One region of the Enterococcus sp. DJ147D b genome, then DNA from elsewhere that is predicted to be linked to it. Evidence: a T-box and tRNA genes for the amino acid it is inferred to sense, from the RefSeq annotation. Region 1 holds a T-box; the other holds one or more tRNA genes.

What was found. A T-box is a leader RNA that pairs with one kind of tRNA and senses whether it is charged. The one in region 1 lies ahead of leuS (leucine--tRNA ligase), so its partner is inferred to be a tRNA-Leu.
Region 2: it encodes a tRNA-Leu, which carries the amino acid that the T-box ahead of leuS (leucine--tRNA ligase) is inferred to sense. The anticodon was not compared.

Annotation. Positions count from the first base shown of each region.
Region 1 is NZ_CM177104.1:2,398,090-2,404,839, forward strand. Features, by position in the region: gene AC4BD1_RS11280 (UDP-N-acetylmuramoyl-L-alanyl-D-glutamate--L-lysine ligase) at 1-1,194, shown strand, start outside; gene AC4BD1_RS11285 (SGNH/GDSL hydrolase family protein) at 1,757-2,338, opposite strand; gene leuS (leucine--tRNA ligase) at 2,764-5,178, opposite strand; T-box leader at 5,282-5,494, opposite strand; gene AC4BD1_RS11295 (LysM peptidoglycan-binding domain-containing protein) at 5,564-6,750, opposite strand, start outside.
Region 2 is NZ_CM177104.1:1,641,872-1,648,621, forward strand. Features, by position in the region: gene AC4BD1_RS07770 (DNA/RNA non-specific endonuclease) at 1-529, shown strand, start outside; gene AC4BD1_RS07775 (hypothetical protein) at 538-900, shown strand; gene nagA (N-acetylglucosamine-6-phosphate deacetylase) at 986-2,134, opposite strand; gene AC4BD1_RS07785 (helix-turn-helix domain-containing protein) at 2,210-3,046, opposite strand; gene AC4BD1_RS07790 (pyridoxal phosphate-dependent aminotransferase) at 3,270-4,487, opposite strand; gene AC4BD1_RS07795 (hypothetical protein) at 4,631-4,807, opposite strand; tRNA gene AC4BD1_RS07800 (tRNA-Leu) at 4,877-4,959, shown strand; gene AC4BD1_RS07805 (ABC transporter permease) at 5,079-5,849, opposite strand; gene AC4BD1_RS07810 (ABC transporter ATP-binding protein) at 5,842-6,750, opposite strand, start outside.

The DNA of each region.
Region 1 (6,750 bases):
GATTACCCACAACAAAAGCTACAAGTTATTGGTTATACTGGGACTAAAGGAAAAACAACAGCAGCTTATTTCACCAAGGCAATTTTAGACCATACGACAAATAATAAAACTGCCTTACTTTCGACAATGAATACAACGTTAGATGGACAAACTTATTTCAAATCTCATTTAACTACACCAGAATCTTTGGATTTATATCGTATGATGGCTGAAGCAGTCGCGAATGGGATGACTCATTTAGTGATGGAAGTTTCTTCTCAGGCTTATAAAACACAGCGTGTCTATGGACTAATATTAGATGTCGGCATTTTCTTAAACATTTCACCCGACCACATTAGTCCAATCGAACATCCAACATTTGATGATTACTTTTACTGTAAACGCCAATTGATTTTAAACTCTAAAACAGTTGTCTTGAATCATGAAAGTGATTATTTCGAGCTACTGAAAGAAACTGCTGACCTTTACCACATACCTGCAATCGTATATGGGCGTTCGCCTGAAACAACTTATCAAGTCACAAGCCTAGCTGGCTCTGGTCATCCATTTACTTTGACAAGTAATCAAGGTCAATTACCAATTGAAGCAGATTATAATATTTTACTTGCTGGCGGTTTCAATCAAGAAAATGCGGCTAGTGCAATCATTGCAGCTGCTTTGACTGGTGCTTCAATCGAAGATGCACAAACTGGCTTAAAAACAGCCCGTGTTCCTGGACGAATGGATCAGCTGATTCAGCACAACGGCGCGCATGTCTATGTCGACTATGCACATAATTATTTAAGTTTAAAAACCTTATTGAAATTTGCTAAAAGTGAACATCCTAAAGGACGTGTTATTGTTGTCTTGGGCAGTCCTGGAAACAAAGCTATTTCTCGACGCCATGATTTTGGAAATGTCTTATCAGAAACAGCAGATGTTGTTTTCTTAACTGCCGACGATCCAGCTTTTGAAGATCCTCAAAAGATTGCCGATGAAATTGCTGAGGCAATCACGAACGAAGAGTTACTTATTCATTATGAAATGGATCGGCCAACTGCGATTGAACAGGCTTTGGCTGCAAGTACAGCCGAAGATTCCGTAGTCATTGCCGGAAAAGGCGTTGATCCTTATCAAAAAATCAATGGTGAAGATGTCCCTTATGAAGGCGATTATGCTATCGTGAAGCGACTCATCGAGGATAAACACCTTTAATTTTTTGCTTATGCCTGTACACATTAATTTGTTAATCCCAAATAATGCAAATGGACTGCGAAGAAAATCGCAGTCTATTTTTATGTAAGGCGATTTATTTTTAGGTTGTTTTGTTTCGTTCTTCGACATTTCGTTGTTCAGTGGCTAAAAAATCTTTTAAATCGATTTTATTTGCTTTATTCAGCCCACCCTATCCGGAAGTCAGCTATTTTTCTCATCCTGTTTGCTTCTTTCTTCTATTTGGTTCTTGATTCCTGTTGCGAATTTTTCACTTTTTCCCACTCATTTCTTTTGTAAATAAGCTTCAACATTCTCTGTGAATTTCATACCATCTACTCCTTTTTTTCTCCATTGAAAGAGCATGTAGTTATCCTATAAATGCTCACTATTTATTTGCTTGACTACATGAAAAACCACCTTTCGATCTAAAACATGGGAACTAACCACTTTTAGTCTATGAAAGGAGGTTTTATTATTGAAACTATTTTGCGCACTTGTAAAACGGACAAGCCTTATCTCAATCCGTTTGTACAATGATGCACCAGATTAACGAATACGGAGATTATACCTGCGTCTCTTGACTCATTATGATTTGAGCAATCAACGAGCTTAAGAAATGATAACCTAATTTAGAAGGATGCAGACCATCTTCTTGTATAAATAAATTTGGTTCCTCAAAAGAAGTTTCTTGATGGTAACAATCGATAAATTCGACCGACAGTCTTTCAGCTATTTCTTTTGATAGTTGAACATACTCACCTAATATCTTAGGATCCGTTTGTTGTTTGATTGCTTCATCTACATAGCTAGGTCCTACTAAGATAACCTTACTGTCAGAAAAATAGTTGATGATTTTTTCAAGATTTCTTTGATACTCCAATTGATTGGTTCGAATGTTAATTGCATCATTAATGCCAAGAATTATCACTGTATAGTCAGATTGCAATGTTTGAGTATCCATCGTTACTAGACGTTTTAATCCACTTTCTGTCGAATCGCCTCTTTGACCTAAATTACTGATTACAAAATCTGAATGTCCTGAAAGTTCCAGTGTCCGTAAAAGATAGCGGTCTAGGATTTGTGCAACCTCTCCTTGAAAAAGTCCTGCAGCAATACTATCACCAAAGATGATGATTTTTTTCATATCTTTCATCCCTTTATATTTTATTCTTCTTAAATCTTAACACTGCTTGAAAGAAAGAAACAATTTTTTCATGCGTTATAAAAAATAACTATAACACCTATTTTAGATAATTATTCTTCTTAGCATCAGTGATGTATCTTTTCGAATACGCAATTTAAATATAGCGATTAAACAATCAAACAGGGGATTGATCGTTTTTTGTCTTTACCAACTTGAGCGGATGAATCCACGCTGATTTTTTTAGTCAATCTATTAGTTTCGTTCATAAACAAAAATGAAGTTAACAAAAAAAAATATAAAAAAACCGTCTAAAATTCGTTTTTGAAACGTTCATTTTAGACGGTTTTTAAATTTAAATTATGTTTGGAATAACTAGATTTTAACTGTTGTCCCAGACTTTATTCTTAGTACTTTTGATAATACACTTAGTTTGCAACAATATTAACTAATTTATTTGGGACAGCGATTACTTTACGAACTGTTTTCCCAGCGATTTGTTCTTGGATTACTTCATCTGCTAAAGCTACTTTTTCAAGTTCATCTTTCCCTAAGTCACGCGCAACATTTGCTTTAGAACGAACCTTTCCATTGACTTGGAAAACAACTTCGATTTCATCTTCAACTAACGCAGCTTCATCATACGTTGGCCAAGGAACATAAGAAATGCCATCTTCGTTTCCTAAAATTGACCAAAGTTCCTCGCCCAAGTGTGGTGCAACAGGAGCTAACAATTGAACAAATCCTTCAACATATTCATAAGGCAATGCATCAGCTTTATAAGCTTCGTTAACAAAGACCATTAGTTGGGAAATAGCTGTGTTGAAGTGCATACTTGCATAATCTTCTGTTACTTTTTTTACTGTCTGGTTGTAAACTTTTGCAAGCTTGCCGTCATTGATGGTTGTAATGCGATCACGCATTTTATTATTATCGTCTACGATCAAACGCCATACACGATCCAAGAATTTACGGCTACCTTCTAAGCCATTTTCACTCCATGCAATGGAAGCATCTAAAGGACCCATGAACATTTCGTACATACGTAATGTGTCCGCACCATAAGTTTCGACTACGTCATCTGGATTCACAACATTTCCACGTGATTTTGACATTTTCTCATTGTTTTCGCCTAAAATCATTCCTTGGTTATATAATTTTTGGAATGGTTCTTTTGTTGGAACAACGCCAATATCATACAAGAATTTATGCCAGAAACGAACATATAATAGATGTAGCACTGCATGTTCAGCACCACCCACATAGATATCCACTGGCATCCAACGTTCCAGTTTTTCATAGTTTGCTAATTCTTTTTTATTATGTGGATCAATGTAACGTAGGTAATACCAAGAGCTACCGGCCCATTGTGGCATCGTATTTGTTTCACGACGACCTTTTTTGCCTGTTTCTGGGTCAACAACATTGACCCAATCCGTGATATTTGCCAATGGCGATTCCCCAGTACCACTTGGTTTAATGTTATCTGTGATTGGCAAACGTAATGGTAATTCTTCTTCTGGTAAGGCAGTTACCGTGCCGTCTTCCCAATGAATGATTGGAATTGGTTCTCCCCAATAGCGTTGACGTGAGAACAACCAGTCACGTAAACGGTAGCTAACTTCTTTTTTACCAAATCCATTTTCTTCAAGCCAGCTATTCATTTTAGCAATGGCTTCTTCTGTATTCAAACCATCTAGAAACTCAGAATTGATATGTGATCCATCTTCCGTATGTGCTGCTTTTGAAAGATCGCCACCCTCAATAACTGGCTGGATTGGTAAATCGAACGTTTTGGCAAATTCATAGTCACGTTCATCATGCGCAGGAACAGCCATAATCGCACCTGTCCCATAAGAAGCAAGTACATAGTCGGCAATCCAAATTGGAATTTCTTTGCCGTTCACTGGATTGATTGCATACGCGCCGGTAAATACTCCTGTTTTTTCTTTGGCAAGATCTGTTCTCTTCAAATCAGATTTTTTCGCCGTTTCTTCAATATACGCTTCAACTGCTGCTTTTTGTTCTGGCGTCGTGATTTCACGAACCAAATCTAATTCTGGCGCTAGAACAGAATAAGTTGTTCCAAATAATGTATCCGGACGAGTAGTGAAAACTGTATAAGATTTATCTGTTCCAGCTACTTTGAACTCTACATTCGCCCCAACTGAACGACCAATCCAGTTTCTTTGCATTTCTTTAATACTTTCTGGCCAATCAACTGTTTCCAAATCGTCTAGTAAACGATCGGCATATGCCGTGATCTTCAACATCCATTGACGCATCGGTTTACGTACGACATCAAAGCCACCACGTTCGCTCTTTCCATCAATAACTTCTTCGTTTGAAATCACTGTTCCTAGTTCTGGAACCCAGTTCACAGCAACTTCTGCTTCGTAAGCTAAACCTTTTTCATATAATTTCGTAAAGATCCATTGTGTCCATTTGTAATACTCTGGATCTGTGGTGTTCACTTCTCGATTCCAGTCATAACTAAAGCCTAAAGAATTGATTTGACGACGAAATGTTTCAATATTTTTCTTCGTGAACTCTGCAGGATCATTCCCAGTATCTAACGCATATTGCTCTGCTGGAAGTCCAAATGCATCCCACCCCATTGGATGTAACACATTAAAACCTTGACTACGTTTTACACGTGAAAGAATATCTGTTGCTGTGTATCCTTCTGGATGGCCCACATGTAATCCTTGACCAGATGGATATGGAAACATATCTAGTGCGTAAAATTTTGGTTTTTGTGGATCATCTTGGGTATTAAAAGTGTGATTTTCCGCCCAATATTTTTGCCATTTTTTTTCTATCTCTTTATGGTTATAACTCATTTTTTGTCCCCCTGCATTTTTTTGTTGAAAGCAAGTTACTTTCGTCATTTTTTTCGTTCTACCGATAAAAAAACAAAAAAATCCTATAAAAAGATTGCTCTTTTTATAGGACGTAATCTACGTGGTACCACCTAATATTTACCTTTTCCATTGGAAATAGGCCTCAAACGTTGTAACGGTCGTCACCGCCACTGCTTACTTTTATGTTCAGCAAAGGCAACTCAAAGGCGAGTTCAAAAGCGTCCGTACACATTCTCACCAACCATGTGCTCTCTAAAACTTCCAACTTTTTACTAATTCCTTTTCAAGTGTTGTTTATTTAAGTAGATTCATAGTAACAAATATCTCCAGCAAGTTCAAATAGTATTTGACAAAATGTTCAGATTTATTTTGCAACTACCACACTTTGACCTGGATAAATGAAATTGTCTTTAATATTATTCCACTCAATAAATTGCGCCATTGAAAGATTGTGATCATTGGCAACGCTCCAAACAGATTCACCAGCTTTTACTGTATACTTTTTAGCCGCAGAGTTAGTAGCAGGTGCTGTTGTTTGTGCTGACCCTTTTTTCACAATGACTTTCTGACCTGGATAAATGAAATTGTTTTTTATATTATTCCACTCAATGAATTGTTCCATCGTGATATTATTTTTATTTGCTACACCCCAAACGGATTCGCCTGCCTTCACCGTGTAAAGTGTATCTCCACTGGTACTTGTGCTTGTCGTTGGCTTTGTATTATTTGAAGGCGTTGCATTATTCGCTGTATTATTTCCAGTCGTAGCTGCTGCCGAATTAGTTGATGCAGTAGAGCCACCCTTAATAATCAATTTTTGGCCCGGGTAGATGAAGTTATTTTGGATATTATTCCATTCAATCAATTGAGCCATTGTAATATTATTTTTATTTGCCACACCCCAAACAGATTCGCCTGCTTTCACCGTGTAGGTAGAAGAAGTAGTTGCTCCTGCTGAAGAGTTAGCTGAATTACTGTTGTTCGCAGTAGTATTATTATTGTTATTGGTTGTAGCACTACTTGATGTCCCGTTCTTCACGATTAGTTTTTGACCTGGATAAATGAAGTTATTCGAGATTTTATTCCATTGAACAAGTTGTGCCATCGTGATTCCATGGGCATTTGCCACGCCCCAAACAGAATCACCAGCTTTGACCGTATAAGAACCAGTTGTCGCTGCACCTGCATTCCCTGTATTAGTTGACTGATTTGTATTTGAGTTTGATGAACCTGTTGTCGTTGCGCCATTGGAAACAACTAATTGTTGACCTGGATAGACAAAATTATTTTTGATATTGTTCCATTGGATCAATTGATTCATTGTAATTCCATGGGCATTTGCGATGCCCCAAACAGAATCACCCGATTTAACGGTATATTTTGAACCATTGCTTGGTTGTGTATTTGTTGGATTACTATTACCCGAAGAATTTGTATTGCTTCCAGAATTATTGGTTGATGAGCCAGTTGATTGTTCCCCTTTGATCGTCAAACGTTGACCTGGGTAGACAAAATTATTTTTGATGTTGTTCCAATCAATCAATTGGGCCA
Region 2 (6,750 bases), 760 kb from region 1:
CGGATTACCAACTAAAGAAGATCTAGCCCCTACTGGAAATAATTCTGGTCCAAAAGAATTCGGTCATGCGACTTTTTCAGCAGATGAGTTAAAAGACAACCAGAATGGTTGGATCACCTACCATTCTCTTGATCATCTTAATCGTCCTACGGGTGCGGACGCACTAATCAAGAAAAAAATGATCAATACTGGTACTAGTGCCAATCGAGAAATTCGTCCACCGGGTTTTGTTTCTGGCCCAAAATATGATCATTCAAGAGGACACTTGATTGCTAAACAATTTGGTGGAAGTGGTGATGAAAAAAAGAACTTAGTCACCCTTTATCAATTTCCCGTTAATGATCCGTACATGAATTATTATGAATTAGAAATTCGACAAGCACTTAACAAAGGAGAAACCGTTCGCTATCGTGTCACACCAAACTACACAAAAAATGAATTGATTCCAGAAAGTATAACACTTGAAGCCCAAGGACTAAGTCCAAATACAACGATCAACTTCAAAGTTGAAATTCCAAATCAGAAGTAGGTGATTCTATGTTTGAAATTCTGCACGATCAAACGTTAACTAAAACGATCGCATGGCTTCAAGAAGAAAAAGTCGAAACGATTGGTGAATTAGTGCTTTTCCCATCGACGGACTATCTGAAAAAAAGTCTAGCTGCAACACCATCTGCTTTAACGATAACTCCCACTGAATATCAGCAGATGCTCGACCATTACGAATTAGTTGCTCGCACAATTGATGGTGATTATCTCTTAGCAAGTGAGCAAGAAGTAATCATGATTCCACATTCTCATATCAAAGAAGATATTTCGTATTATTACAATACATTTTCTTCTCTCATAATAAAGTATGCGCATTCTAAAAATTCGATCGAAACTTTTTTCAAAAAATGAATGTTCCAAATGAAAACTACACAAAAAAAGGTGAAGCAAAACGTAAATACGCTTTGTTTCACCTTTTGATTTTTCTTAAAAGATTTTATGCGTGGTAACGTTCCACACCATCTAAATAAGTTGCTTCAAGTGACATATCAGGATTCAATACGATAAAGTCTGCATCGCGTCCTTGAGCGATTTTCCCACAAGAATCATCAATCTTACAGCTGATTGCTGGTACTAAACTAGCCATCATAACTGCTTGTTCTGGTGTTGCGATTCCCCAGTCAACAACGTTTTTGATTGCTTCTTTTAGCTGTAAAATACTACCAGCTAAGTTTCCTGATTCTAAACGAGCTGTCCCTTCTGCTACAACTACGGGGAACTCTCCTAGATTGTAATTTCCATCTGGCATTCCGCCTGCCATCATACAGTCAGTAATCAACGCAACGTGGTCGTGACCTGCTTTTTCCATCAAAATTTCAGCAGCATTTGGATGAACATGATGTCCATCACAAATTAGTTCTGAGAAGACATGTTCTAAGGATAACAATGCACCCACCATACCCGGTTCACGGTGATTCAATCCGCGCATTCCGTTGTAAGCATGAACGAAAACACTAGCTCCTGCTTCTACTGCTTTTTGAGCCTCATCAATTGTTGCGTTACTGTGGCCTAACGAAACAACAACCCCTTCATCTGTTACTTGTTTAACAAAATCTTCTACACCATGGCGTTCAGGTGCTAAAGCGATTTTTTTAATTAATCCACCTGAAGCTTCTTGCCATTCATGGAAAGTATTCAAGTCTGGATCACCAAAGTAGCTAGGGTTTTGGGCACCTTTATGTTCTTCTGTGAAGAAAGGACCTTCAAAATAAATTCCTTTGATTTTGGCTCCTGGCGCTTCTTGGTACATTTTTCCGATTGTTTCTGCTACATCTTTCAAGCGTTCTTTACTTGAAGTCAAGGTTGTTGGTAAGAAAGAAGTTACTCCACAAGATAATAATCCCTCAGACATAACTTTGATACCTTCAGCATCATTATCCATTACGTCGTGATTCATGTAACCATGAATGTGTGTATCAACTAAACCAGGTGCAATCCATTTACCACTTTGATCAATTACTTTTGCTTCTCCATCTGGCAATTCTTGTGAATATACACCAAATAGTCCATCCGTAATTTCTAGGTAACCGGCATTTTTTACACCTGACGATAAAAAGAATTTGTCAGCATAAATAAAAGTTCTCATTCTAACTCGCTCCTTTGATTTTCTACCCTTAAGGTACTCTTATTTCTATCAAAAGTCAATAATGGTCTACACCATTTATGAGTTTTTTGAAATCTTCCGGACAGCTTGCGCCAGTTCTTCATAAAAAGCTGCTTTTTGTGGTTCATTTTTCTTTTTATAAATCAAACTTTTCAGTGCAAACAAATCATTTAAAAAGTAATAACTGTTTTTTTCTTGGGTCCAACGAATGCCTCGATTAACATGCTCAAGTGCCGCATCAATTTCTCCTTGCTGAAATAAAAATGTGCCATAGTTATAAAAGATTTGTGACAGTTCACTTTTGACACGTGTCTCAATTGATTGTTGAAAAAGTTGGATACTTTTACTCAAATAATAGCGTGCTTCCGTTGGCCTTCCTGCAACTCCATAGATTTTACCAATTGCACTAATCAACTGAACTTCCGTATCAGAAACATACACACGGTCACTATGACTTGAATAAGTCAATGCTTCTTTTAGGTAGCAGACTGCTTGGGAAATATTTTTTGCTAAATAAAATTCACATACACCTAAATAGTAATAGTAACGTTGGTAATCAGCATCTGAATAAAGGTTGCTTTTGACTTCATCATTTTTCAAAAGCTGTGCTAATTTGCGATAGTCACGCCTTTGAAAGTAAAAATCTAATAAGTCTAACTGTTGTAAATTTTTACGAATATCTCCATGGGACAATGTCATCACATGATCAATGGTCACACCCAGCCGTTGACAAATTTGTGCCATTACCAGAACATTTGGCAATTCTTCATTATTTTCAATTCTGCTTAAAACACTTTGAGAACAAATACCTTGAGAAAGCATTTTTTGTGTCATGTTTCGTTCTTTTCTTATTGTCTTGATAATTGTCCCAAAGGAATCGACAAACGTTTCCATTATGTATCCTCCCAAAAATATGCGCGTTCGCATGATATCAGTATTTTACTTTACGAATGAGTAAACTTCAAGAAAAGGGCTGTTTCATCTTTTCTTGGGAAAGAAAATTACTCACCCATCTTTTGCTAACTTTTTTCACAACAAAGAAAAAGCTGCGACATTTTCAATGCCACAGACTTTTCTATACTGTTTGGCTAGCAAAACAATTTACTAAGAATTGTCATTATTTTTGTTGATAAGTCGTCAAAAATTCTCGCATTTTCCCAGCCATGACCTTCAAATCATCTAATTTTGGTAAATAAACGATTCGGAAATGGTCTGGTTGGTGCCAATTGAATCCGCCACCGTGAACAAGCAAAATATGGTGTTCATGCAAGAAATCAAGTACAAACTTTTCATCATCAAAAATATTAAAACGTTTTGTATCAATTTTTGGAAAAATATAAAATGCTGCTTTAGGCTTCACTGCTGATAAGCCCGGAATATCATTGATTGCATTGTAGACATATTCTCTTTGTTCGTAAATTCGACCACCAGGTAGCAATAATTCATCTACGCTTTGATAACCACCCAAAGCAGTTTGAACGATTTGCTGAGACAAGACATTGGAACACAAGCGCATTGAAGATAGCATATTTAAGCCTTCAATATACCCTTGAACTCGCGATTTGTCTCCACTAAGTACCATCCATCCTACGCGAAAACCTGCTACTCGATGGGATTTTGAAAGACCATTTAACGTCACAACAAATAAATCTGGCGCTAAAGTCGCAATGGGGATATGTTCTAATCCATCCATCACTAAACGATCGTAAATTTCATCTGAATAAATGATTAAATCATTTTGACGAGCAATCTCGACAATCTCTTCTAACAGCTCTTTGGGATAAAGAGCGCCAGTTGGGTTATTTGGATTGATAATCACGATTGCTTTCGTGCGGCTACTGATTTTGGCTTTGATGTCTGCAATATCCGGATACCATTCCGCTTCTTCATCACAAATATAGTGCACTGGATTTCCTCCTGCAAGTGCAATGGATGCTGTCCATAAAGGATAATCTGGCATTGGTACTAACACTTCATCACCATTATCTAACAATCCTTGCATACACATAGAAATCAATTCACTGACACCATTACCTGTATAAATGTCATTAATCGTGACATTAGGAAATTTTTTTAATTGACAATATTGTTGAATCGCTTTTCTTGCAGAAAAAATTCCTTTTGAATCAGAATACCCCTCTGACTCACGCACATTCATAATCAAGTCACGAATTACTTCATTGGGTGCTTCAAAACCAAATGGTGCAGGATTTCCTGTGTTCAATTTCAAGATGCTGATTCCTTCTTCTTGCATGCGGTCTGCTTCTTCAAGAACTGGGCCACGTACATCATAGCTGACACCTTCTAATTTGTTGGACTTTTCAAATTCTCTCATCTTCTTCGATCCCTCATTTCAAAAAGTTAGAAACTTCTGACTATATCATCGATAGTTATTTACCAAGTTATCCAATATCATACTCTATCACGTATAAATATACCAGCAAATTTCAAGAAATCCACTTTATAAACTTTGATCTTTTAGTCATTCTTCTTTTTATTTTGTTGATAATCATTCCACAAATTAGCGCCCCAATCCATTGCCACACCGCAAATAACTCCAAGCATTAAGCCAAATAAAAGATTTCCTTTTGCTAGCCCAATTAAAAGTCCGGCTATCATTCCTAGTCCAGAAAACTCACCATCATATTTTTTCATTTGCTTTCCACTACTTTCTATCTTGACATCTGATGCAATCATCGCTATGATTATTTTGTTATTTATTTTGCAGACGTGATGGAACGGCAGACATGCAAGATTGAGGGTCTTGTGAGCATTTGCTCGTGTGGGTTCAAATCCCATCGTCTGCATCACTGAGAGATGGATCTTCGTGGATCCGTCTTTTTTATTATATAGCAAAAGCAACAAGAAAAGGTCGCGCCAGCATATTGGTGCGTTCTTTTCTTGTTGCTTTTTTCAACTATTTTCTTTAGCTTCGTAATCCTCGACCCTTTTCGATTAAATACCAGCAGACACTATAAAGGACAGCAATAAACACAATCAAAATGAAAATTGAAAAGATGATCGGCACGTCAATCGTTCCAAGGAATCCGTAACGAAACCCTGATATCATATACACAATCGGATTGATTTTTGAAACAGCTTGCCAAACAGGTGGTAACATCGAAATTGAATAAAAGACACCACCGAGATAAGTCAAGGGTTGCAGCACAAACGTCGGCACGATTGAAACATCATCATAAGACTTAGCAAAAATACCGTTAAGTAAACCTGCCAATGAAAATAAAATAGCTGTCATCAGTAACGTGAGTACGACCATGGTCCATGAATAAACATGTAGTGGAACAAAAAAGAGCGAAATAATTGTTACCAATGTCCCAACTAAGACACTACGACCCAAACCACCAATGACAAATCCCCATATAATCACATGTGTAGGCACAGGCGCTACTAATAATTCCTCAATATTTTTTTGGAACTTTTGCGAAAAGAAAGAAGAAGAAACATTCGCATAAGAACTAGTGATTGCAGACATCATGATCAGACCTGGCACAATGAATTCCATGTAAGAAAATCCACCCATCTCACCAATTCGTCCACCAATCATTTTCCCAAAAATAATAAAATATAAAGAAGTCGTGATAACTGGTGGTACCAACGTCTGAACCCAGATACGCAAATAGCGATTTGTCTCTTTGACTGCTAAACTTTTAAGCGCAGTTAAATATAAATTAAACATTTTTTTCCTCCACATGACCATTTTCTTCTGTAATTTTCAAGAACAATTCTTCTAGACGATTGGATTTATTCCGCATTGAGAGTACCTTGATACCATTTTTTGTCAATTGTTCAAAGATTCCATTCACCCCTTGATTACGCTCGACCTCAACTGCAAGTGTTTGATCATCTTCCCAAAAATGCTTGTAGCCTAATAATTCAAATGAATTGGTATGTGGTTCTAAATCAAAAATAAAAGTTTCATATTGTAATTTTGATAACAAATTTTTCATACTAGTATTTTCAATCAATTCTCCTGCTTGAATAATTCCAATATTTCGGCAAAGCATTTCTGCTTCTTCCAGATAGTGGGTCGTCAAGATAATTGTCGTTCCATGTTCATTTAATTCTCGCAAAAATGTCCACATTTCTCGTCTTAGTTCAATGTCAACTCCGGCTGTTGGCTCATCAAGAATAAGTAAACGAGGTTCATGCATCAACGCGCGCGCAATCATTAATCGTCGTTTCATTCCTCCAGAAAGCATCCGCGCACGAACATTTCGTTTTTCCCATAAGTTTGATTGTTTTAAATATTTTTCACTTCGTTTCAAGGCTTCTTGCCTCGAAACACCATAGTATCCTGCTTGATTGACAACGATTTGTTGCACTGTTTCAAACGGATTGAAATTAAACTCTTGAGGGACTAATCCTATTTGTTGTTTGGCGCGCACTAAGTCAGTATCAAGGTCATAACCAAAAACACTTACTTTTCCAGAAGTTTTATTGACTAATGAAGTAATAATACCAATCGTCGTAGACTTACCGGCACCATTTGGCCCTAGTAGGGCATAAAAATCTCCTTCTTCTACAACTAGGTCAATACCTCTTAAGGCTTCAACACCTGTTGCATATACTTTTTTTAA